4 regions of the Microbulbifer jejuensis genome follow, and region 3 is predicted to be linked to each of the others. Evidence: predicted binding sites of a transcription regulator. Region 3 holds the regulator's gene; each other region holds the start of a gene.
The links. Region 3 encodes PhoB, which activates phosphate uptake and scavenging genes when phosphate is short. Its sites were predicted from a motif close to TGTCATAAANNTGTAACA; they were not measured.
Positions count from the first base shown of each region.

Region 1: a site for PhoB is predicted at 2,787-2,804, ahead of ACL7TT_RS12615 (phosphatase PAP2 family protein). Genes of this name have one in related genera too.
Region 2: a site for PhoB is predicted at 3,521-3,538, ahead of ACL7TT_RS04835 (porin). Genes of this name have one in related genera too.
Region 4: a site for PhoB is predicted at 2,949-2,966, ahead of ACL7TT_RS09620 (substrate-binding domain-containing protein). Genes of this name have one in related genera too.

Region 1 covers NZ_JBLBUB010000017.1:81,708-87,591, forward strand. Annotated here, with positions in the region: partial or broken gene ACL7TT_RS12595 (IS3 family transposase) at 1-118, shown strand, start outside; gene ACL7TT_RS12600 (SDR family oxidoreductase) at 233-928, opposite strand; gene ACL7TT_RS12605 (DUF3301 domain-containing protein) at 1,055-1,303, shown strand; gene ACL7TT_RS12610 (saccharopine dehydrogenase family protein) at 1,585-2,652, shown strand; gene ACL7TT_RS12615 (phosphatase PAP2 family protein) at 3,009-3,371, shown strand; gene ACL7TT_RS12620 (MJ1255/VC2487 family glycosyltransferase) at 3,368-4,441, shown strand; gene ACL7TT_RS12625 (zinc metalloprotease) at 4,720-5,622, opposite strand.
Region 2 covers NZ_JBLBUB010000005.1:98,007-103,890, reverse strand. Annotated here, with positions in the region: gene ACL7TT_RS04845 (cold-shock protein) at 75-290, shown strand; gene ACL7TT_RS04840 (bifunctional 2-methylcitrate dehydratase/aconitate hydratase) at 740-2,284, shown strand; gene ACL7TT_RS04835 (porin) at 2,423-3,397, opposite strand; gene ACL7TT_RS04830 (DNA internalization-related competence protein ComEC/Rec2) at 3,724-5,884, shown strand, end outside.
Region 3 covers NZ_JBLBUB010000007.1:34,902-40,785, reverse strand. Annotated here, with positions in the region: gene ACL7TT_RS06045 (DUF938 domain-containing protein) at 1-100, shown strand, start outside; gene ACL7TT_RS06040 (hypothetical protein) at 113-472, shown strand; gene phoR (phosphate regulon sensor histidine kinase PhoR) at 479-1,813, opposite strand; gene phoB (phosphate regulon transcriptional regulator PhoB) at 1,951-2,655, opposite strand; gene ubiA (4-hydroxybenzoate octaprenyltransferase) at 2,764-3,606, opposite strand; gene ACL7TT_RS06020 (chorismate--pyruvate lyase family protein) at 3,642-4,250, opposite strand; gene ACL7TT_RS06015 (dicarboxylate/amino acid:cation symporter) at 4,397-5,716, shown strand; gene recG (ATP-dependent DNA helicase RecG) at 5,728-5,884, opposite strand, start outside.
Region 4 covers NZ_JBLBUB010000012.1:112,469-118,352, forward strand. Annotated here, with positions in the region: gene ACL7TT_RS09600 (M2 family metallopeptidase) at 1-749, opposite strand, end outside; RNA gene ffs (signal recognition particle sRNA small type) at 988-1,085, opposite strand; gene ACL7TT_RS09610 (6-carboxytetrahydropterin synthase) at 1,213-2,055, shown strand; gene ACL7TT_RS09615 (16S rRNA (uracil(1498)-N(3))-methyltransferase) at 2,112-2,828, shown strand; gene ACL7TT_RS09620 (substrate-binding domain-containing protein) at 3,017-4,369, shown strand; gene ald (alanine dehydrogenase) at 4,646-5,791, opposite strand.

The DNA of each region.
Region 1 (5,884 bases), on a different contig from region 3:
ATGGCTTCGGAATTACAATAATGATCGCGCCCATCAAGACAAGAAGTATTGTGGTCGCACCCCAATGCAAACGCTGGAGGATGGCAAAAAGATCTGGATGGCCAAGTTCATGAGCTGACCCTGGCCTGACAGCGCACTCTCTGAAAAATCGGCAACTGTCAGATCAAGTCTGGGTTGCTCCCTATAAATGTATATTTTTCAATGAGCTATATCAAACTTTCTACTCTGACCATCACCAGGGAATCTCGCAGCCATCGTAATCGTAAAAGTGGCCGCTGTAAGTGATATCTGCTTCCAGCAGGATTTTCTTTAGCCCGCCGACACTTTGCTCGGTGGCGATCAATGCCCCGGGCCCGCCCATTGCTGTTTTCACCCAGCCTGGGTGCAGCGCTAGGACCGTGATACCCCGCTCGCGCAGGTCGATCGACAGGCTCTTGACTACCTGATTGAGCGCGGTTTTGGAGGTGCGATAGATATAGCCACCTCCGGAGCGGTTATCGGCAATACTGCCCACCTTGCTGCTCATCATGGCAATGACCTTATGGCCGCTTGCCGCCACATTGTCACAGAAGGTCTCCGACATCATGTAGGGCGCGATGGTATTGGACTCCAGCACCCGGCGCCACTCACTGCGATCCACTTTACCAAAGCGCACCCCCTTGGGACCGTAATAACCGGCATTGTTGAGCAGGATATCGATAGGTTCACCCTTGAGCGCCTCGCCCAGGGAAAGCATTTGTGCCTGATCGGTCACATCGAGCTGGATCAGCTCTACCCGCGGGTGGGCATCCTGCAGGGACTTGAGTGCAGCGGCGCTGTCCAGGTCCCGGCAGCAGGCGAACACCCGCCAGCCATCCCTGGCGAATTGGGTGCACACCTCAAGGCCGATGCCGCGGTTGCTTCCGGTAATCAGTATGGTGCCGGACATTTCAACTCCTTCAATGTTATTCTTGGACAAAGCGATCATAGCAACTGTAAAGCAATGTATTACGCACCAAGTGATATCTTCTGGCTCCTCCTGCTCATTGCAGGCGCCTTCTATGTCTGGACAAGTATGGCGGCGAAGGAACAGGTACGTCGGGCGGCTGCCACGCACTGTCGGCAGTTGGGGGTACAGCTGCTGGATGACACCGTGATGCTGGTGCGAACCCGCCTGAAACGTGACAGACGCGGCCAGATAGCCCTGCAGCGCCACTATGAATTTGAATTTACCTCCACGGGGCAACATCGCTACTCTGGTGTGGCGGTTCTACACGGCCGCCGTATTGAACAGCTGCAATTGTCTCCACACCACCTGAGCTGAGTGGTCATATCACGGAAAACGCGCGCTGTATCAACATGCCCTCTTTTGGCGATAGAATCCCGCTGATTCGGTCTGCAGCGCCCCCCCTGAACGCAATAATTGCACCCAGACACGGACCAATATACCCTGCTATCTCCTGCAACAACCCAACTCAGCCTTAAAAGAATGATGCGCCCGGCAATCAGACCAATCGGGGAAGAACGACGGGCTTGGGGTGAATAGAGCTTTTCAGTTTACCCACTCTGGTATCCGTGAAAGACTGCACACAACAGGGGCGCTCTGTGAACAATAAAAATATTATGATCTACGGCGCTTACGGCTATACGGGCGAGCTTATCGCCCGCGAGGCCGTAGCGCGGGGCCACCACCCAATCCTGGCCGGACGCAATGCACACAAGCTGCAGCTTTTGGCCGACGAACTCAATCTGTCCGCCATGGTCATCCCGCTCGATGCGAAGGAAACCCTTGAGCACAGCCTGCAAAGCATAGACCTGGTGATTCATTGCGCGGGCCCTTTCTCCGCCACTGCCGAGCCGATGATGCGTGCCTGTATTAACGCACACACCCATTACCAGGATATTACCGGCGAAATCGCTGTCTTCGAGACCGCGTACAGCCTCGGGGACAATGCCCGCACGGCTGGAATAGTCCTGTGCCCGGGTACCGGTTTTGACGTGATCCCCACAGACTGTCTCGCCGCAGCCCTGCACACAGCCATACCCTCGGCTACACATCTGGTTCTGGGATTCGATTCGGATTCGAGTTTCAGCCCGGGTACGGCAAAAACAGCCATAGAGGGCCTGGGTATTGGCAGTGCGGTACGACGCAATGGACAGATCCAGGTAACCCGGCACGGACAAGTGACTCGTCGGATCGATTTTGGGCGGGGCACTCAATCCGCCGTTGCCATCCCCTGGGGAGATATCGCCACAGCCTTCTACTCTACCGGCATTGGCAACATAGAGGTCTATATTCCTATGCCTCCAGGGCGGGCAAGAAAATTACAGTACCTCAACGCATTCCGCTGGCTACTGCGCAACAACCGGGTGCAAAACTGGCTCAAAGCAAAAGTCAGTAAATCCCTGCGGGGACCCAATGAGACCTATCGCGCAAAGCACAAAACCTGGATCTGGGGAGAAGTGCGTAATGATCGCCGCGGCGAGCGCAAGGTAGGTCGTCTGGTTACTGCCAATGGCTATGACGTCACCGTTTCCGGCGCACTGGCGGTTATGGAATTTCTGCTCGATTATTCCGGCGATGGTGGCTATTTCACGCCCTCGGCACTCTGTGGTGCCGAGCTGGTGGAAAAATTACCAGGCTCCAGCGCCCTGGAAATCACCAGCAGTTAATCCAAACCCACTTTTCCCTGGATATGGCAGGCGGGATTTTTTCCTCTGGCATCTGCCATTCCTATCTTCTTCTGCCTTTTAACCCCACGGCCTGAAACACCTGCAGGTTGACGTCATTATTTTTCACTTTCCAAGGTTTCACTGTTCTGACATCAATCGGTCAACTCCGTGTAACAAATCATACTTAAGTTTGCGGCATGCGCGGCTTATCGATGAATCTAAAGAGTCTTGATGTGTCACTGGTGCTGTACATGATGGAGCGGGCGTCTCGCCCTCACTCACACAGACACTTTCTCTGGCTATCCAGGTCTGGAGATGGTTGGCTATCCGTATCGGTAGTGGGAAGTTACATCGTCTTGAATACTGCCATTTCGGTGTTTATCGCAGCGTGCGCCGCAGTGACTCTGGAGCGCTCCCTATATTGGGCCATTAAAAATACCACACGGCGGCTACGCCCGGCCCAGGCAATTCCAGGCATGCACACAACCATTGTGGCTTTTGATCGATTCAGCCTGCCCTCTGGGCATACTTCCGCCGCTTTTCTCTTTATCACATTTATGTGCCAGGGAATCAGCCCTGCATGGGGTTTGGGGTATATTTGGGCCCTGGGCGTGGGCGCTGCCCGGGTGAGCCTGGGTGTGCATTACCCTTCAGATGTGTGTGCCGGTGCCATGCTCGGCACTAGTGTTGCACTTATAACGGTTTCTGCCCTGTTATGAAAATACTCTATGGGGTCCAGGCTACAGGTAACGGGCACATTGCCCGTTCCCGCACCCTGGCCAAGGCGTTAGAAAAGTATCCGCAGATACAAATACAGTGGCTCTTCTCCGGTCGACCGCGGGAAAACCTATTTGGAATGGAACCGTTCGGGGATTTCTGGTGGCGCAGAGGTATGACCTTTGTACACCGCAACGGCAAGCTAAAGAGCCTCGCAACCCTGAGGCAATTGCGTCCACTGCACTTTGGGAAGGAAGTTACCGAGTTACCGGTGACTGGCTTTGATGTCATTATCAGCGATTATGAACCCATTACCGCCTGGGCCGCCAAAATCCGTAAAATGCCCAGTGTCGGTATCGGCCATCAGTACGCCTTTCTCCACTCGATACCAATGCCGAGATTCAACTGGCTATTCCACACCATACTGCGGTCTTTTGCCCCCACTAAAAAAAGTCTTGGCTTGCACTGGCACCATTTTGGCAACCCAATACTGCCGCCCATCGTCCCGCCCCAGCGGGAACCGGATGCGGATACTGGCGGGCATATTCTGGTTTACCTGCCCTTCGAAGATCCGGTCCCGATGCTTGAGGCGCTGTCCAGAATTGACCGCCAGTTTATTGTCTACGGTGTAGCGGACGGGCTGGCCGCGGCAGACAATATCCGGCTGAAAGCGCCTTCGACGGTAGGCTTTCAGCGGGATCTGGCCAATGCCAAGGCGGTGATTTGCAATAGCGGATTCGAACTGCTTGCGGAAACCATGGCCCTGGGTAAGCCCATACTGAGCCGCCCCCTCGCCTATCAATTCGAACAGGAGGCCAATGCCAAAGCTCTGGACCAGCTGCAACTGGCGAAAGTTGTCAAACGTATTGATGCCGACAATATCAATGCCTGGCTCCACGCCCTCCCCACGCCGCAGCGTATTCAGTGGCCCAATGTAGCGGAAGCCATCGCACTGTGGATAGCCGATGGCTGCAAACAGAATCCCGCGGAACTGGCTCGGTCGCTCTGGCGCCAGGTGACCCCTGCTCCCACCGAGAGCCCAACACCTCCCGATGGGAAGAGAATACGTTAGAGCCTCCGACCTACCGCACTATACTCTCACCAGCTGCTTTTATTCACTGCTTCTCTACCCGCAAAATGATTGACACAGGCTTGTCACTTACCTTGGCGACTGATGCAAATTGCAAGCAACTTTGTATTCTCAACACCTGTTTTTTATATCGACTCATATAAAGATTCAGAATACTGAAACATTTTACATTTTGAGTGAAAAAGCACTTCCCTGTGCTGGTTTTTATTCCTTTTTATTAAATCCAGAGGCTATTTCAAAAGCATGTATTGAACAGAGCTTTACAGGCCGCGATAAAAACTGCTCTGCTGACTCGCGCGAGTATTCTGCCCTGCTGTGAACTGGAACATGCAGGAGTCATCTGTATAATCCATGAAATTGAATATCGGATCCACGCCTGCCGACCCTGGGCAGGAATCGCGGCCCACCGGGCAACCGAATGCGGGAGAGGCTTCCGCCGGTGTATCCGAGACGAAATCACCGGGATTATTGCAGCCACCCTGGAACGTATGGTAAAGACCGAGCCAGTGACCGACCTCGTGCACCAGTGTGTCACCTTCGTTATACGGCGATGCACTACCACCGGGTAAAGACCCCGTTAGTATAACCACACCATCGTTAACCGGGTTGGATGGATAACTGCTTGGGAAGGTTGCCCAGCCCAAAAGGCCTCTGCCAATATTGGCCACATACACATTCAAATCCGCCGCACCCCCAACGCGTAGAGAAGATTTCATCGAAGATTCAGCGCGGGAACCTGGAGTGACCGTATACCAACTGTTATTTGCGGTTGTGGTAGTGGATACGAGATTAAAGGAAAATGGCGTAGCAGAAAATCCCGAATTCAGTACATTCATCTGGTTGTTGATTTCAGCTTGAGTGAGTGCCCCGTTCCCTGCATTATCTGTAATGACATGAAAATACACATTAACAGTCGCCGGGATAAGCTGCTGGGAATAACCTCCGTCAAGGACGAACTTCTGGCGCAAACTGTTGAAGTATTGTTCCTGTAATTCAGCCTCTTCCACACTGGGATGTTCAGTACCGCAATGGCGCAATATGCTCTCCGTCGACTTGTTCTTTGCAACAGTATCAGCAGACGCAGAAAATGAGAACAATGAAATAAGTAGCGACCCCAAAATCCATAGACTGCGGTAGGAGATTTTTTTATTGAAAGTTATCATGGTTAGTTTTTTCCTAAACCGAAATTTCCTTATATTGCCGCCCTTTTTCATTGGACAGCATCAATTTCCTGGCAGGCTGTAACGACAATCAATAGCGAAACCGTACAGACAAACTTACAAACCAATCGCTGCAAGCTAAAACCAGTGGAGGCCATGAAATACAGGAAGGCTCGTCTATTTGCATCGACGGCCCAGCACGAAAGGTGAACAGGTTGAGAAAACCGATAAATTCACCCAACTGGGCATTGCAAACAATCAGCCT
Region 2 (5,884 bases), on a different contig from region 3:
ATAGGGTGGCGTTTGTCCCTCTTTACGTATGGGGTAATAGAGGTGGGCGCAATAACAATAATGAGGTTGTCTCAATGAGTGATCGCGTTACAGGTACTGTGAAGTGGTTTAATAACGCAAGGGGTTATGGCTTCATCACCTGTGGAGAAGGAACTGAAGATATTTTTGTTCACTACCGTAGCATCCGCGGCGAGGGTTATAAGACCCTTAATGAGGGGCAGGCGGTTGAGTTCGAAATGCAACAAGGTGACAAAGGACTGCTGGCGGAAGATGTTGTTCCCTGTGAGTGATTCCCGGATTGCTCGTTGAAAGAACTGTTGTCGTGCGGGGTTGGGTGATTGTTAGCTGCCAGCTCTGCCAGCGCCTCTAGAAAAGCGGGTCTTTCGACCCGCTTTTCTAATTTCGTTCGTTATCATACAGACTGGCTCGCTTGGCAATCCAATGCATGAGCGTATAAATAGGATTAGTGGCGCGCTGCCGCCGGGCCTGGGAATACTGGCGTAACTTACATTGCTGTTGGTATTCAAGGGGTGGCAGCCAGGCGGCGCTGCTCGCCCTAGCGTTTATTGATGTTGTGAATAATTGGGTGCAGAGGCTTTCGTATATTCGTTTTTTTTTCGCTTTCACAGTATTTTTTGGCAATGGTGGCAAACCGGGACATAGCGTGAATCAAACAGGTATCCGGCCGGTCAGTGTCTTTTGAATACAATGGTATGAGTCCTGGTGGTTGGTATCCACGATGAACTGGGTAGTAAAAGCAGCTGCCCGTTATGCTCTTCTTCGACATGGAAGTCCCGCTATGCACCCCGGCATCGACCAGAATACGCGGCCCGATTACGATCCTGTGATTCAGGATATCGCTGACTATGTCCTGAATTACTCTATTGATTCCGATGCAGCCTGGGATGCCGCACGCTATTGCCTGATGGATGCCCTTGGCTGCGCTCTTCTGGCGCTGCGCTTTCCCGAATGTACCAAGTTGCTGGGTCCTTTGGTGGAGGGGACCTGGGTGCCCGGTGGCGCGCGAGTGCCGGGCACCCGGTTTCAACTGGACCCTGTGAAAGCGGCCTGGGATATCGGCTGTACAATACGCTGGCTGGATTTTAACGATACCTGGTTGGCCGCGGAGTGGAGTCATCCCTCGGATAACCTGGGCGCTATACTCGCGGTGGGCGATTATCTGTCGCAACAGCAGCGGGTACAGGGTGGCCCCCAAGTGCCGATGCAAAAAGTACTTGAGGCCATGGTCAAAGCCTACGAAATTCAGGGCGTGCTGGCGGTGGCAAACAGCTTTAACCGCGTTGGCTTGGACCATGTACTGTTGGTGCGAGTGGCTTCAGCGGCGGTCGCGGCCTGGATGAAAGGTGGCAGTCGAGCGGAAATAATGGCGGCGGTATCCCTGGCCTGGGTGGATGGCAGCGCCCTGCGCACCTATCGGCACACCCCCAATACCGGTTCGCGCAAGTCCTGGGCAGCGGGGGATGCCTCATCTAGGGGTCTATGGCTTGCGCAGATGGCAGTGCTTGGGGAAATGGGAGTGCCCACTGCCCTCAGCGCACATCAGTGGGGTTTTTACGATGTCTGTTTTAGCAAAACCAATGCGGATCAGAAAGTAAAGCTGGAGGGAGACCGGCAGTTTCAATTTTCCTGTGGCTATGGGTCTTATGTGATAGAGAACATTCTGTTTAAGGTCTCCTTTCCGGCCGAGTTCCACAGCCAGACTGCCTGTGAAGCAGCCATTGCGCTGCACCCGCAAGTGGTTGAAAGGCTTACAGAGGTCGACAGGATTGTGGTGACAACGCAGGAGTCGGCGATCCGTATTATCTCGAAACGCGGCCCTTTGGCGAATGCGGCAGATAGAGATCACTGTCTCCAGTATGTGGTTGCCGTGTCACTGTTATTTGGCAATCTGCAGGCTGAATACTACCAAGATGATTTCCATAGGGCGCATCCGGAAATTGATGTGCTGCGCGACAAAATGGCGGTGGTTGAGGACAACTGCTACTCGAGGGATTACCTGGACCCGGACAAACGCTCTATTGCCAATGCAGTGCAGGTCTTTTTTCGAGACGGCAGCTCGACAAAAAAGATCGAGGTGGCATACCCCATTGGACACCGCCGTCGCCGGCAGGAGGGAATTCCACTGCTGGAGAACAAGTTTCGCCAGAACCTGGCTTCCCGCTTTCCCCGGGGCCAAATGGAGAAAATTTTGGCGTTATGCCAGGACTTGCGACGCCTCCGGAACCTGCCGGTACATCGGTTTATGGATTTATTGGTGATTTAGTGCCCCGTGTCGTCAGCGGGGGGAAGGACTGCCAGGTGGGCATTAATGCGGCGGCCAGTGGCCGCCTATTCAAGCACTCACAGGGTGGGGTGATCAGATGGCCCTTCCCAATTGGAGTCGCCGGCGTATCAAGTGCTCCTAGAATTTGTACTCGGCACCGATGCCAGCGTAGCTGCGGTCGTAGCCTGCATCTGCGCTTTCATCGGTGTAGAATCCAAAAACCTTGGCCGCGCTGTTGAACTTGTAGTCGACCCCAAGGCTGTAGGTTTTTCCGTCCTCCTTGACAATGTCGGACTGGCCGTACTGGGCTTTCAGGGTCCATTGCTCGATCTTGTAGGCAACAGAACCCATCCAGCCGTCCTGGTTGCTGCCGTCAGCTTTTTCCTGATCTTCGAAAAGGGCGCCGACCTGGAGGGGGCCAAGATTGTATTGGGCGACGAAGCGCTGAACGTCACGGTCATTTTCTTCAACGTCCTGGTCAACAGCGTAGGCCAGGTAAACACCGTTGTTGTCGTAGGCGATCGAGACGGAAGCCCCGTTTTCCCGGGTGATCTCCCTGAGTATTTCGTCACCTGCCTCATTTAGGCCGAGGTCCTCATAGCCAATCACAGCGTCTTTGTGGCTGATGTAAGCGGCAGAGGCTTTAAAACCAGCGAAAGACGGAGTAGTGTACTGAAAACTGTCTGCTTCGCGGTTGTCGCTCTTGGTGATCAGGCTCTTGATGTCGCCCTCCAGATCGTTGAACAAATCCACTTTCTTCTGGGCAATCTTCAGTGGGGTGTCAAACTTGCCCGCGATCACCTGACCGAAACCGCCTTCCAGGCCAGCGTAGATATTGCGCTGGGAGAAGGTGTCTTCGGTGTCGCCGTCCATATCCACTTCGTATTCCAAACGGTAGATGCCCTTGATGCTCTCGGTCAGAGCGATTTCGCCCTTCACGCCGAGGCGAGAGGCATTGCTCTGAACGTCGGTGACAGAGCCGTCGCCCTCGTCGGCAGACTGCAGGGCGACATTGGCTTTGCCGTAAAAATCTACTAGTTCGCCTTCATCCTGAGCATTGGCCACAGTGGGGATCAGGGTAACGATGGCCAGAGAGAGCGCGGTCTTGTTCATAATCGTCTCGCACAGTTTATGGGTTTGGTCAGAGGGGGGTTTTCGTTCGCTTTATTGACGACCCCTCAATCTGGTGCGGATTCTGCGACCTGAATATTACAAAAAGGTTAAAGATGGCGCTTTTTTTAAAATAATATGACCAGTGAGTGTTACGCAAAGGCCTTAATGCCACCTGGAGGCAGCATAAGCTAACGATACCCTCTTTCTTTTGGTTCGCTTGTACCTGCTCTTGGGTTTCTGGCAGTCCCTCAGGTTGATTCAAGTGCGAATGGGGGTATTACCTGCTGATGTAAAGGCATTGAATCGAGCAGGGACAGCGGGGGCAAATGGGTATGCTTTATTGGCGGAGGGTATCTGGTGAAAGGCGACTCTGGGGTCCCACTCCGCTGCTCTGGATATTTTCACTGTCCCTCATGGGCGTCGGTTGTCTACCTGAACTTCCTCAAACGGGGCTGCTGTTGGGCGTCTATGTGTCATTGGCCCTGGTGGTGCTCATACAGCCCCGGCACAGGCCCGCACTGATTGTGTTGGCCGTCTCCCTTGCCGGTGCTGGCTGGGGGTTGTGGAGCAACCAGAAAGCGCTGCAACAACGCCTGCCCATTGAGATACACGGCTCCGACCACCTGCTCCGGGTCCAAATCGTATCCCTGCCGGAAATTCGCTCCGGTAACGGTGATCAATGGGACGGGTCGCAGGCACGCAGTGTGCGTTTCCAGGCGGTGGTTTTGGGGGCGCCTCCGGGCAAAAGGCGGAGTCCGGTTGCAGCGGGTAGCCTCTTGTATCTCACCTGGTATCGTGCCGATGCCGACACGCTGTCCCAACTGCGCGGTGCCAGCCGCTGGTTATTGCCGGTGCGATTGATGCGCCCGCGGGGCAGTGTGAACCCCCACAGTTTTGATTATGAGCATTGGCTCCTGCAAAGGGGGGTATTTGCGACAGGCTATGTGCGCCCTGGGGACGCGACCCCGCAGTGGTTGGGGCAGGGCGCGGGAATAGGGTCGCTGCGCAGTATGTTGCGCGACAGGCTGCTAGCACTGCCGGTGGGGCGGACAGCACTGATCAGCGCGTTACTGCTGGGTGATCGCAGCGGTCTTGTCCAGGCGGATCGAGACCTGTTGAAGCGGACGGGTACAGCGCACCTGCTGGCGATTTCGGGGCTGCATGTGGGCATGGTGGCGGGATTTCTATTGCTGCTCGGTCATGGCATTGCCCGGGGTGTCGGCATTCTGACAGGCGTTACCCCCGCGATCCTGTCTGTGGCGCTGGCTTTGGCGGGCACCCTGATTTATACCCTGCTGGCCGGTGCGCCCCTCTCGGCGCAAAGGGCGCTGGTGATGACCTGGGTATTGCTGCTGGGTTGGCAGTGGCGGCGCAGAATTGGTGCCGGCATTGCCTTTGCCCTGGCGCTTGCCCTGGTACTCACCCTGCAGCCGCTGGCCTTTTACGCAGCGGGATTCTGGTTGTCTTTCACTGCAGTTGCAGCCCTGCTGCTGGGTTTTAGAGGACGCCTGGCACTGGCGCTTGAGCCAGTATCGACCACCCAGGTGCTCAAAGCGGGGGCTTTCCCTGCAGTGCGATCCTCGTGGCTCACCCGTATTTTGCAGCTGCTGCGCAGCCAGTGGCTGGTGGCTCTGGGATTGCTTTTGCCTTCGGTCGTGTATTTTTCCGGATTCAGTGCCGGCGGCATGTTGTTCAACTTGGTGGCGATTCCCTGGCTTGGTGTACTCATCCTGCCTGTGCTGATGCTGGGCATCTTGCTGATGGAGACGAGCTTAGGGCTTCTTTGTTTCAGGTTCGCCGGTTGGCAGCTGGACCTTTTGATAAGGTGCCTGGAGGCTGCGGATCGTCTGTTGCCCAGTTGGCAGACCCTGGCGCCGCCGCAGGGTCCAGTGCTGCTGGCGGTTGCAGCGCTGGGTGTATTGGCGCTGTTGCTACCGCGGGGTTGGCCGGCGCGCAACCTGGGCTGGCTGTTTCTGTTGCCCTTGCTCCAGCCGCTGCTGCCCCTGTCGGTGTCGGAGCGCCAGGGGTTTCGGTTCACCGCCCTCGATGTTGGCCAGGGACTGGCGCTGGTGTTTTACTCCTCACAAGCCCATGTCGTCTATGACGCGGGTCCCCTGTCTTCGACAGGTTGGAGCGCCGGCAGCGCCATACTCACCCCCTACCTTGTCGCGGCGCGGGCAGGTACCCTGGATGCGCTGATTGTCAGCCATGGAGACAGGGATCACGCTGGTGGTGTGCAGGGGCTGCTGCAGACCTTTCTGCCGGGCAGGCTGTATGCGCCGGGGCGATTGGGATTCAACCTGGTGGGTAATTCCAGTGTGCCAACGGAAGCCTGCGTGGCCGGCAGAAGCGCCAGTATTGGCGATATCACTATTGACTGGCTCTGGCCCCAGGGAGAGGCACTAAGCGGTACGGAAAATGACCACAGTTGTGTGGCCCTGGTGCAGTGGCGCAAGGTTCGATTGTTGCTGACAGGGGATATCAGCA
Region 3 (5,884 bases):
GTGGCTGGATCAACTGGCTGCAGATGCAGGGTTTAAGCGTGAAGAGTTAAACTACCTGCCGGCCAATAACCAGTTGGTGGCCTGGCGTAGAAAGCGATAACGAGGAGTCACTATGCCTGCATGGTTTGAAGTATTGATCATTGTCGTCTTTGCCATTGGCGCTGTGTTCTTTTTCGCCAAATACCGCGAGACCGTTGCCGTCCTGCACGAGAGTGAACGTATGAAAACACGCCTCTCCAACGACCTGGGTCGCTACCGGGATGTGCCCCGCCTGCGTGCCCTGCGCGAAGCAGTGCTGGGCAGTAAACCGCTACCCACCGATGATGACGGTAATGAGCACTTGTTGCTGCGCGACGGTGACCTGCAACTACACCACCTGATTCTACGCAGGGAGAGCGCACCGGTTGGCGATGACGACAACATTACTTACACGAAAAATGGTGAACAGGTAAAGCTGGAAGAGCTGGAGTAAGCCGTCCTAGGTATCGGCCATCTCTTCGCTGGTTTCCGGTGTGCGGACGGGCTTTGCGGTCAACTTGTTCTCAGGAAAGTGCAGGGTGAAGGTACTGCCCTGGGTGGGGGTACTCTCTATGCTCATCTCCCCACTGTGGCGCAGCAGTACATGCTTAACGATCGCCAATCCCAGCCCGGTGCCGCCACTGTCCCGTGAACGGCCGGGGTCGACCCGGTAGAAACGCTCTGTCAGTCGGGGAATATGCACCGGGTCTATGCCGATGCCCTGGTCCTGTACGCTGAAATGACCGCCACGGTTATCCTGCCACCAGCGCAGCTGGATTGCCCCCCCCGCTGGGCTGTACCGCACGGCGTTGAGCACCAGGTTGGCAAAGGCGCTGTGCAGCTCGCCGGCGTCGCCAAGGATACGGCTGTCGGCTTCGCACTGCACCACAACCTTGTGGCGGCCGCCGCTGAAGCTGTGTGCCTCCCGCGCAACCCGCCCCATCAGTTCGCGTACATCCACCGGCACATCCCCGATCTTGCACTCGGAGGTTTCCAGGCGTGCCAACAACAGCAGGTCGTTGACCAGTGCCGTCATGCGCACGGCCTGCTCCTCCATTTGCGCCAGGGGCCGCTGCCAGACCGGCGGTGCCAAGTCGCTGCCCTGCAGGGTTTCCAGGTAGCCGGTGATCACGGTCAGGGGGGTGCGCAGCTCGTGGGAAACATTGGCGACGAAATCGCGCCGCATCTGCTCCAGGTTGCGCAGGCGGGTGATATCGCGAACGATGACCAGCGCTTCATCCTGGCCGTAGCGGGTGACTTCGAGCTGGAGGCGAAGGGCCTCGTTGCCGGGTGCCGGCAGGGTCAGGGGTTCCCGCACCCTGCTGTCATTGCTGTGCATGTAGCTGACAAAGCCCGGGTCACGCACAAAGTTGACCAGCGACTGCCCGGTATCACTGGCCTGCAGGCCGAGGAGCTCGCCGGCGGCGGGGTTCCACCAGGCCAGGTTATCGCCGTTCTCCAGTGCCACTATGCCCTCGCACAGGGCGTTGGTGCTGTCCTGTACCCGGCGCAACATGGCGTGCAGTTTCTGTTTTTCCCGGCGGTGGCGGCGCTGCATACGGTAGAAATCGTCGTAGATCTCCCCCCAGATACCAAAGGCGGAGGGTGCCGGGCCGCGTCGGCCGCCCGCCAGCCAGCGGTTGAAGCGTTGCTGTTGCCACAACAGCGACGCCAGATAGACGGACAGCCCTGCGATCAGGGCAATCGACCAGCTGCCCCAGGTGAAACCGAGGATAGTACAGCCCAGAGTGATAAGGACAAAACGCGAAAACTCGCCAATACTGCGATCAAACATAGCCTAGTCGTGTTACCAAACGGACAACAGAGGGGATCATTTCCTCCCCGGCTGAATCGCTCCCCGGCATCCACTCGCTGCGCAAAGGGCGCACCGGCGGGAATTCCGCGGGCATCAGTATCTGTCGTGTGAAATTGTCACACTTTTTCGACAGTTTGCACAGAAAATCGATAGCCGGTGCCCCGCACCGTCTGGATATAGCGGTCGTGGCGGTCCAGTGTCAGGGCCTTGCGCAGGCGGCGGATATGTACGTCCACGGTACGCTCCTCCACATAGACATTGCCACCCCAGACGTGGTCAAGTAGTTGGGTGCGGGTATAGGCGCGCTCCTGGTGGGAGAGGAAGAAGGTGAGGAGGCGAAATTCCGTGGGGCCCATATCGACCGGCTGGCCCTTGATGGTGACCCTGTGGCTGAGTGGGTCCAGTACCAGATGCCCGGCGCTGAGTGGGTCCTCGGGGGTGGCCGGGCCAGCGCGGCGCAACACCGCTTTCAATCGGGCCACCAGTTCGCGGGGGGAAAAGGGCTTGGTGATATAGTCGTCGGCGCCCGTTTCCAGCCCTTTGATTTTATTATCTTCCTCGCCTTTGGCGGTGAGCATGATAATGGGTACAGCAGTGGTCAACTCGTCGCGTTTGAGGCGTCGGGCCAGTTCGACGCCGGATACATCCGGCAGCATCCAGTCCAGCAGAATCAGGTCCGGTTTTTCATCGATCACCAGGGCGTGGGCCTCGCGCGCATTCTCCGCCTCCAGACAGCGGTAATCCGCCATTTCCAGCGCCACCCGCAGCATATCGCGCACGGCGGCCTCATCATCGACAATCAGGATCGTTTTACTGTGCATTTGTCTGCTATTCCCGCGCTGTTGTCAGGATTTCCCGTTTCCGCCGGAGATTAAACGGGAATAGTATGACAAATATATGACGGCCGTCCCGCGGCTCCCAATCCAGGGCTAATTCAGCAGATAATGCAGGGATATTCCCGTGAAAATAGCCAAACCCACCCAGTTATTGTTGAGAAAAGCCTGAAAGCAGGCATCCCGTTCCCGTTTGCGAATCAGCCACTGCTGGTAGACAAAGAGGGCGGTCACAGCCACCAAACTTAAATAATAGATGGCGCTCATGCCAAAGCGCTGACCGAGGAGCAAAAGAGCGATCACTACCAGCAACTGCAGGGCTGCAGTCATGGCTCTATCCATGTCACCAAACAGGATCGCCGTAGATTTCACTCCGATTTTCAGATCGTCGTCGCGGTCCACCATGGCGTAGAAGGTGTCGTAGCACAGGGTCCACAACAGGTTTGCCGTATACAGCAACCATGCCTGGGGGGGGATTTCGCCGCTGACCGCGGCAAATGCCATGGGGATGCCCATACTGAAAGCGGCTCCCAGGACTACCTGCGGCAGATGGGTGTGGCGCTTGGCGAAAGGGTAGCAAAAGGCGAGCGCCAGGGCCGGCAGCGACAGGAGTATCGTGAGTTTGTTGGTGGTTAGCACCAGTGCGAAGGCCGCCAGACTGAGTCCGGCGAAGAGCCACAGGGCCGCGCGCGGGGTGACACTGCCGGTGGCGAGCGGGCGCGTCGCTGTGCGCTTTACATGGCGGTCAATTTCGCGATCAGCGAAGTCGTTGACCGCACAGCCGGCTGCGCGCATCAGGATCACCCCAAGCGTAAACACGGCCGACAGGTGCCATCCCGGCCAGCCGCCGGCAGCGAGCCACAGCGCGGACCAGGTGGGCCACAGCAGTAGCAGTGTGCCGATGGGCCTGTGCATACGGGTCAGCTGCCAGTAGGGCATCACTGCAGGCCAACGCCGGGCAATCTGTTGGCTGATCAAGGCGGATTCTCTCCCAGGGTTTTATCGTCGGGTCCGGTGGCCTTGGGCGGCCCGCCGGGACGGAAGCTCGAGAGGAACGTCTCGGCCACCAGCAGAGGCTTGTCCCGCAGCCAGAAGGTGGAGCGGCGCCCCCAGGCATTGTCATCCTCGCGACAGAGTGCTGCCAGTTGCAAGCGGGGATTGCGTTGCAGGTGGTTGAATTCAATATCGCTTCGGCGCATGCCCGGCTCGCTGAACAGCAACTCCCCCAGTGGTCGGTTGTCCAGACTGCGCAGGTTGCGGGATTTGCCCTGCAGGCTGCGCAAAGGCAGGACACTGCGGGCATAGACCCAGGGATGGCCGCGACCGTACAACAGCACTTCGCGTACCAGCGCGCGGCTGTGTGTGCGCAAATTGAGTGCGCGGCACTCCTCCGCGAGGGGCAGTTGCCAGCACTGACTCAGCACCTGCACGCGAAAATCCCCCCGGCTCTGTCGCTTGAGTGCAGCGGTGAGCGAACCGGGGTATTCCAGCCAGGGCAACAGCATCTGTGGGGGCTGGGGGTGCGCCGGTTCAAGCAGCTGCCCATGCCAATCGCCAGTGGGCACAAACGGGGATTGGTACAACGATCACTCCGCAATCTGGAAAAAGGGACATTGTACCTCGCCCGCTAACGGCTGGCCCCTTCCTGTTGCAGTTTTGCTCCCCGCGGTCTCAATAGATATAGTGCGCAGAGCATTGAAAACAACAAATACACAGAGAGAAGCTTGTTATGGGGCTTACTACCAGAATTGTGATTGCCATGGGCGCGGGTATTGCCCTTGGCCTGTTATTCAATACCCTCAATATGAGCGGGTTTCTGGGGGCCGGGGTCAATGAGGCGATTAATATCTACCTCACCGAAGGTCTGTTCGATATCGTCGGCCGGATTTTTATCGCCTCATTGAAACTTATGGTGGTGCCGCTGGTGTTGGTTTCACTGATCAGTGGCGCCTGCGCCCTGTCGGAAGGCAGCCGTATAGGTCCGCTTGCGGGTAAAACAATACTGCTTTACATGTTAACCACGGCAATAGCCATTACCCTGGCTTTGTGCCTGGCTCTGTTATTCCAGCCCGGTGTCGGTGTGAGCGAGGCAGCGGCACAGACGACTGCCGCCTTCCAGCCAAAAGAGCCTCCACCGCTTTCCGAGGTACTGGTGAATATTTTCCCCACCAATCCGGTGGCGGCCATGGCCGAGGGCAACATGCTGCAGATTATCGTGTTTGCCCTGCTGATGGGGTATGCCATTTCCCGCTGTGGTGAACCGGGACAGCGCATCGCGGCTTTCTTTAACGACCTCAACAGTGTTGTCCTGCGTATGGTCGGGGTGCTGATGGTATTCGCTCCCTACGGGGTCTTTGCCCTGTTGGCGAAGACCTTTGCAGACTTGGGGTTGGGTGGCTTGGTGCAGCTCGGTAAATACTTCCTGGTTGTGCTGGGGGCCCTGCTGTTACACGCTCTGGGTGTCTATTCGCTTCTTCTAAAACTGCTGAGTGGCCTCAACCCGTTGGAACTGCTCAAGAAGATGCGTTCCACTATGGTGTTCGCTTTTAGTACTGCCTCTTCGGCGGCCACCATCCCGGTAACCCTGTCGACCGTGGAGAAGCGCCTGGGTGTGGACAACAAGGTGGCGGCATTCACTATTCCGCTTGGTGCCACCATCAATATGGATGGCACCGCGATTATGCAGGGGGTGGCCACGGTCTTTATTGCCCAGTTCTTCGGTGTGGAGATCGGTTTGATGGGCTATTTGACCGTAATTCTCACCGCGACCCTGGCTTCGATCGGTACTGCCGGTGTGCCCGGCGTCGGCCTGATTATGTTGGGTATGGTGCTGCAGCAGGTGGGATTGCCATTGGAGGGCATCGCCATGATCATCGGTGTCGACCGCCTGCTGGATATGGTGCGCACCGCGGTGAATATCACCGGTGATGCGGTGGTGAGCAGCGTGGTGGCGAAAAGTGAAGGCGCGCTGGACGAGGAGACTTTCTACGACGCCAACTATGACAGCGTGAGTATCAGCGATTCCCACAATACCATCGGCGCCCATTGAGGCGCTGCCCATCAGGCCTCGGCGAAACGGGGCTTGTTCTGTAACCAGCGCTGGATCAGCAGGCGCCGCATTTCCTGATTGAGTGCCGGGGATGCAGCAATCCTCTGTACCTGCGGCAGTAGCCCGGCATCCCTTTGCAGATCGGCAATCCGGTGCTGGATCTCACCG
Region 4 (5,884 bases), on a different contig from region 3:
TTATTCCACTGGGCATCCATATCAGCGGCAAAGGCATCGGGCTCCATATCGTACTTGGAACGCCAGAAATCACTCAAATTGTTGTAACCCAGTTCCCGGGCTCCCGCATTGCCAATCTCAACCTGCCGTTCATACAGAGGTTTCATGGGAGGCGACACCTTGCGCCACCCAACCCACAGGTCCTTCAGCAGCTCCGGCTCGCGGTTCGTCGCCATCATCCGTCCCATTTCCGTCAGGGTATAGCATTTCTCCACGCCCTCAGCATCCCGGCAGTATTTACCGGCACCGTACATCCCCTGCATTTTTGAACCAATCTGGGCAAGCTCAGCGGTCAGTTCAGGATCTTTAGGGGCCGGGAACACCAACCCCTGCTTCAGCAGGGTGAGTTTGCGGCGCGTATCCGGATCCAAATCAAGCTGATTAAATTTCGCGGCCTCTGAAGCCAGTGCCACAGCCAGAGTTGTGTAGCGCTCGGAGGCCAGGGCTTCCACATACTGGGAATCCACATTGATATAGGTTGAGGCCAGCCAGGCGGCATGGCTCACCTCTTCCGCCATCTTTTCCAGGCGGGCCTGGGCATCCTCGAGAAAAATCATGGCATCTTTGGCAGTGAGTGCAGCCGTATTAGCCTCTGCCGCCGGTCGCTCCGCCATGACCTGTGTTCCTTCAACAGATTCCGAAGCCCTTTGGCTTCCGTCACAGGCAGCGAGCGCTACTGCAGCCGCAATAGCAAAAGCAACTTTTTTCATCTTCCCCTCACATCATCATTATTTGTCGTGTGAAAACTGTCGCCGTTTATAGCACAAGGAATCCGTTTTCTTCGATGGGAACGCCGGTGTTGAGCCCAGATCGACACAAAATACGTTTTTTTGTGCTATTTCCGGGGGAAAATACGTTTGTCTGGCGCACAACTCCAAAATACGGGGAATCGCTGCCTGCAGGCGGCTGGATAGAGCGGAAAATGGGGAAAAAGCGGAATGGAGGCAGCCCGACCAGCAACACCTTCGGCACATGATGTCACTGCTACCGTTGCTCCCTTCCGGGCCTGGCGGGGTTCGCAGTTTCTCATTGCGAAGGGACCGGAGGGGCCGCCACAACGATCCTCGGTGCTCCCGAGGAGGGCGCGATTATAGAGGGATAAAGGCACGAGTTCCAGCCCCATCAGCAGGTTATAATACTCGCTGACCATCCCGCCCATGCAAAGAGTGATATATGCACCTGTTTGTCGACAATTTAACCAATATTGATTTCAGCTACCTGGACCGGCAGCGCGGCCTAGTGGGGGAAACCTGGCTGGCAAATACCACCTTGGATGGCGCTCTCGACAGCCAGGGTATGGTGTGTGATTTTGGTATTGTCAAAAAAACCCTTCGTCACTGGCTCGATGACCAGCTCGACCACCGCCTCCTGGTGCCCACCCTGTCCCCCGACTTGGAGCTGGCAAACCACGGTGGCCAGATATCACTCATTTGGCCACTGGCCAGCGGAGAGCAAATTTCGGTGTCCGGCCCGGAACAGGCTTTTGCCCTGGTGGAAACAGAAAGCATTCACCCACAGGCGGTTGCAAACTGGAGTGTTCGGCAACTGGCGGGCGCCTTCCCGACCCATGTCGATCAGTTGAAGCTCTCCTTCGATAGCGAGACAATCGAGGGGGCCTTTTACCATTACAGTCACGGACTGAAAAAACATCTTGGCAACTGCCAGCGCATCGCCCACGGCCACCGCTCCCGTATCCAGGTTTTTGTCGAGGGCCAACGCAGCCGAGAACTGGAACAACAATGGGCGCAACGCTGGCGGGATATCTATCTGGGCACGCGCGAGGATTTACAGGGGGAAGACCCAAAAACCTTACGTTTTGCCTATCAGGCGCAACAGGGGCGCTTCACCCTGGCGCTTCCCTCGCGCTGTTGTGTGGTCATTGACTGCGATACTACCGTCGAACAACTGGCCCAATATATTGCCAATACCCTGGCCGGGGAATTACCGGGCCAAGAAATTACTGTGCGCGCTTACGAGGGACTGGGCAAAGGGGCCATTGCCTCTGCACAACAATAAGCTGTGCTATCGCATATCCGAAGTGATTGCCTGCAACAAGTCGAGGCTACCCGATTTTGAACCTGATTGTTTTACAGGAAACGGATTTCATCAGCGCCGGACTTGTTCGCCTGATCGGTCGCAGGCTGGAACATATTATCCGGGTACACAAGGCCGAGCCCGGCCAGCAGCTGCGCGTTGGGCTATTAAATGGCGATATCGGCTTTGGGACAATCACCGCGCTCACCGACCAGCGTGTGGAACTCAAGGTGGAATTACAACACCCCCCTCCCCCTGCCCTGCCCCTGACTTTGGTTTTGGCGTTACCGCGCCCTAAGATGCTAAAGCGTGTTATTCAGCATGTCACAGCGCTGGGTGTGAAAAAGGTGATCCTGCTCAATAGCTACCGCGTGGAGAAGTCTTATTGGCAAACGCCCTGCCTCGAGCGGGACAAGATTCACAAACAATGCCTTCTGGGGCTGGAACAGGCTATTGATACCCGAATGCCGGATATTATTCTGCGCAAACGCTTCAAGCCCTTTGTCGAGGATGAACTGCCCGAACTGACAGCCGGCTCACGAAAATTGCTTGCCCACCCGGTAGGTGGTGCGCAGTGCCCTATTGATATCGATGAAACAACCACCCTGGCAATTGGCCCCGAGGGCGGCTTTATCCCCTATGAAGTGCAAAAACTACAGGAGGCCGGCTTTCACTCCGTGCATTTGGGGCCGCGTATTCTCAAAGTGGAAACGGTGCTGCCCGTACTGGTGAGCCGGCTGTTTCCCGCCCGCTAAATTCTGCTGACTTTTCTTTCCCCGGATTGGGCGCAGAATTGCCGCCAAGAGAAACACGCGTTATTCAATCCCCTTCCAGGAGGATTTCCGCTGCACTTTTTGACATACCAACAATCAACATTTCATCATTTTGTCACAAAAAGGACATACTTTTCGCCCTCGTTTTACTGCCTTAAGGTCAAACTGTTATGTACCTGCTCCTTCACCGGTTGTGCCGCACATTGATACTGTCATTCGGGCTGACGCTGACCTCCGCAGCCTCAACGGAATCCCCTGCTTTCGGCCCAAACACCACCGGTCTCTTATTTACCCTGCACGGCTCCAACACCATTGGGGCTCAACTGGCACCCAATCTGATTCGCGACTATCTTGCCGCAAAAGGTGCACGAAACATCCGTTCCACGCCGCTCAGCACAATCAACGAGCTACGTATTCAGGCGGATCTTGGAAACCAGAAAGTTTTTATTGATATTGCTGCGCACGGTTCCAGCACCGGTTTCAAAGGGCTTGAACAGTCACAAGCAGACATCGCCATGGCCTCCCGGCCAATCAAGGCCTCGGAATTGGTATCATTAAGCCGGCTTGGGGATATGCGCAGCAAGCGTGCAGAACATGTTATTGCCATTGATGGCATTGCCATTATTGTGCATCCGGACAATCCAGTGAAACACCTGACCTTGCAGCAAATTGCAGCGGTTTTCTCCGGTGAGATTACCAATTGGTCTCAAGTCGGTGGGCACCGCGGCCACATCAAAGTTTACGCCCGTGACAACCAGTCCGGCACCTGGGACACGTTTAAATCCCTGGTATTTGGTAAGGGTTACAGCCTGATTGAAAACGCCGAACGATTCGAATCCAACGACCAGCTCTCCGACAGGGTTGCCGCCGACCTAACCGGTATCGGATTTGTCGGGTTGGCATCGATTCGCCACGCCAGAGCCATCGCTGTTTCCGATCAGGACACCCAGCCCCAAGCCCCACAGCATCTCACCATCGCAACCGAAGACTACCCCCTTTCACGCCGCCTGTTCCTGTACACTCCGGCCTATTCCCTTAAACCGACAGCAGAGGAGTTTCTGCACTTTGTGCAGAGCGAGGCGGGCCAGGAGCAAGTAAAAACCACCGGTTTTATCTCCCAAACCCCTATCAGCATCAAACCCACAAGCACGCGGGAAGGCCCTGAGAATTATCTTGCATTGACCCAAAAAGCCGAGCGCCTGAGTGTCAACTTCCGCTTTGCAAAGGGTAGCGCCACCCTGGACAATAAAGCACAACAGGATATCCAGAGGCTGATGGAGTATATGCAAAAGCCGCAAAACCGGGATCGCCAATTATTGTTGATCGGTTTTGGGGATGAGAAGGCCAGTGCAGAGCGCTCTGTTGTATTGTCTAAACTTCGTGCGGTAACAGTTCGCTCCGCACTTCACCACCACCGGATCAACACAGCACCGGTACAGGGGTTTGGTGCCTACCTACCTGTCGTCTCAAATAAATCCAAGGCAAAAATCAAAAACCGCAGGGTGGAAGTTTGGCTGCTTTAACCATTCACTGGGGGGCTCCCCGGGCAAAAAGAAAATCCCCGGCAACACAACCTGGCTGACTTGAATCAATCACCCAGGACAGTAAAAACCAACGCTTCAACCCCATTACAAAAAAAGCCGCGTAAAAACGCGGCTATCAATCGATGGCCGTAGAGCCATCAGGTCTCACAGAGAGGAACGCCGTAAAAGCGCTCCGGGGAAAACACCCGCACAATACTAACAGGCGCGTTACTGCCCTGTTGTTCAAAAGGCGGCTGCAAGGCAGCCGCAAATTGATCAGGCGACAGCTTCTTGTCTCTGGGCCATTTTTTGCAGAGCCAGTTTCGGATCTACATACTCGTAGCCCAGTACATCGGCAACCGCTTTGTAGGTCACCATGCCAGCGTGCACGTTCAAACCTTCCATCAGGTTGACATCGTCCAGCAGCGCCTGTTTTGCACCCTTGTTGGCCAGCGCCACCGCAAAAGGCAACGTGGCGTTATTCAGCGCCATGGTAGAGGTACGCGCTACGCCGCCGGGCATATTCGCCACACAGTAATGCACGACACCATCCACCACGTAAGTGGGCTCCTGATGGGTGGTCGCCTTGGAGGTCTCGAAGCAGCCGCCCTGGTCAATGGCCACATCCACGACGACTGCGCCTTTCTTCATGCGGCTGATCATATCGCGTGTCAACAATTTGGGCGCTGCAGCTCCCGGGATGAGGACCGCACCCACCACCAGGTCTGCTTCCAGAGCATGTTGTTCAATAGCATCGCTGGTGGAGTACTCAGTGCGCACAGCACCACCAAAGATATCATCCAGCTGGCGCAGGCGGGGCAGGGAGCGATCCAAAATAGTGACATCAGCGCCCAAGCCCAGCGCCATTTTGGCCGCGTTGGTCCCTACAACCCCGCCTCCGATAATCAGGACTCTGGCAGGAGCCACACCGGGTACACCGCCCAACAGCACTCCGAGGCCACCCTGTGCTTTCTCCAGGTGGTGGGCGCCACACTGCACGGACATACGCCCGGCAACTTCGGACATAGGTGCCAGCAACGGCAGGCCGCCGAAGCGGTCGGTGACCGTTTCGTAAGCGATACAGGTAGCACCGGACTTCACCAGCAATTCGGTTTGCTTGGGGTCGGGTGCCAGGTGCAGGTAGGTGTAGAGTAACTGACCCGGACGCAGCATCTCGCACTCATTGGGCTGCGGCTCTTTGACCTTGACGATCATATCGGCAGTGGCAAAAATTTCCTCCGCAGTATCGAGGATTTCGGCTCCAACCTGCAGGTACATTGCATCGGTAAAACCGATCGCAGCGCCGCCGCCCTTCTGTACAATAACCCGGTGGCCGTGACCAACCAGTTCGCGCGCACTCGCTGGCGTCAGGCCAATGCGGTATTCATGGTTCTTAATTTCTTTCGGCACGCCAATCAGCATTTTTCTGCTCCTCACTCTCTCTGGTACACGCTCTGCAACATTGCAAAAGGGGCACCTTATTCCTATGTTTAACCCAGTATAGAGCCACCCATG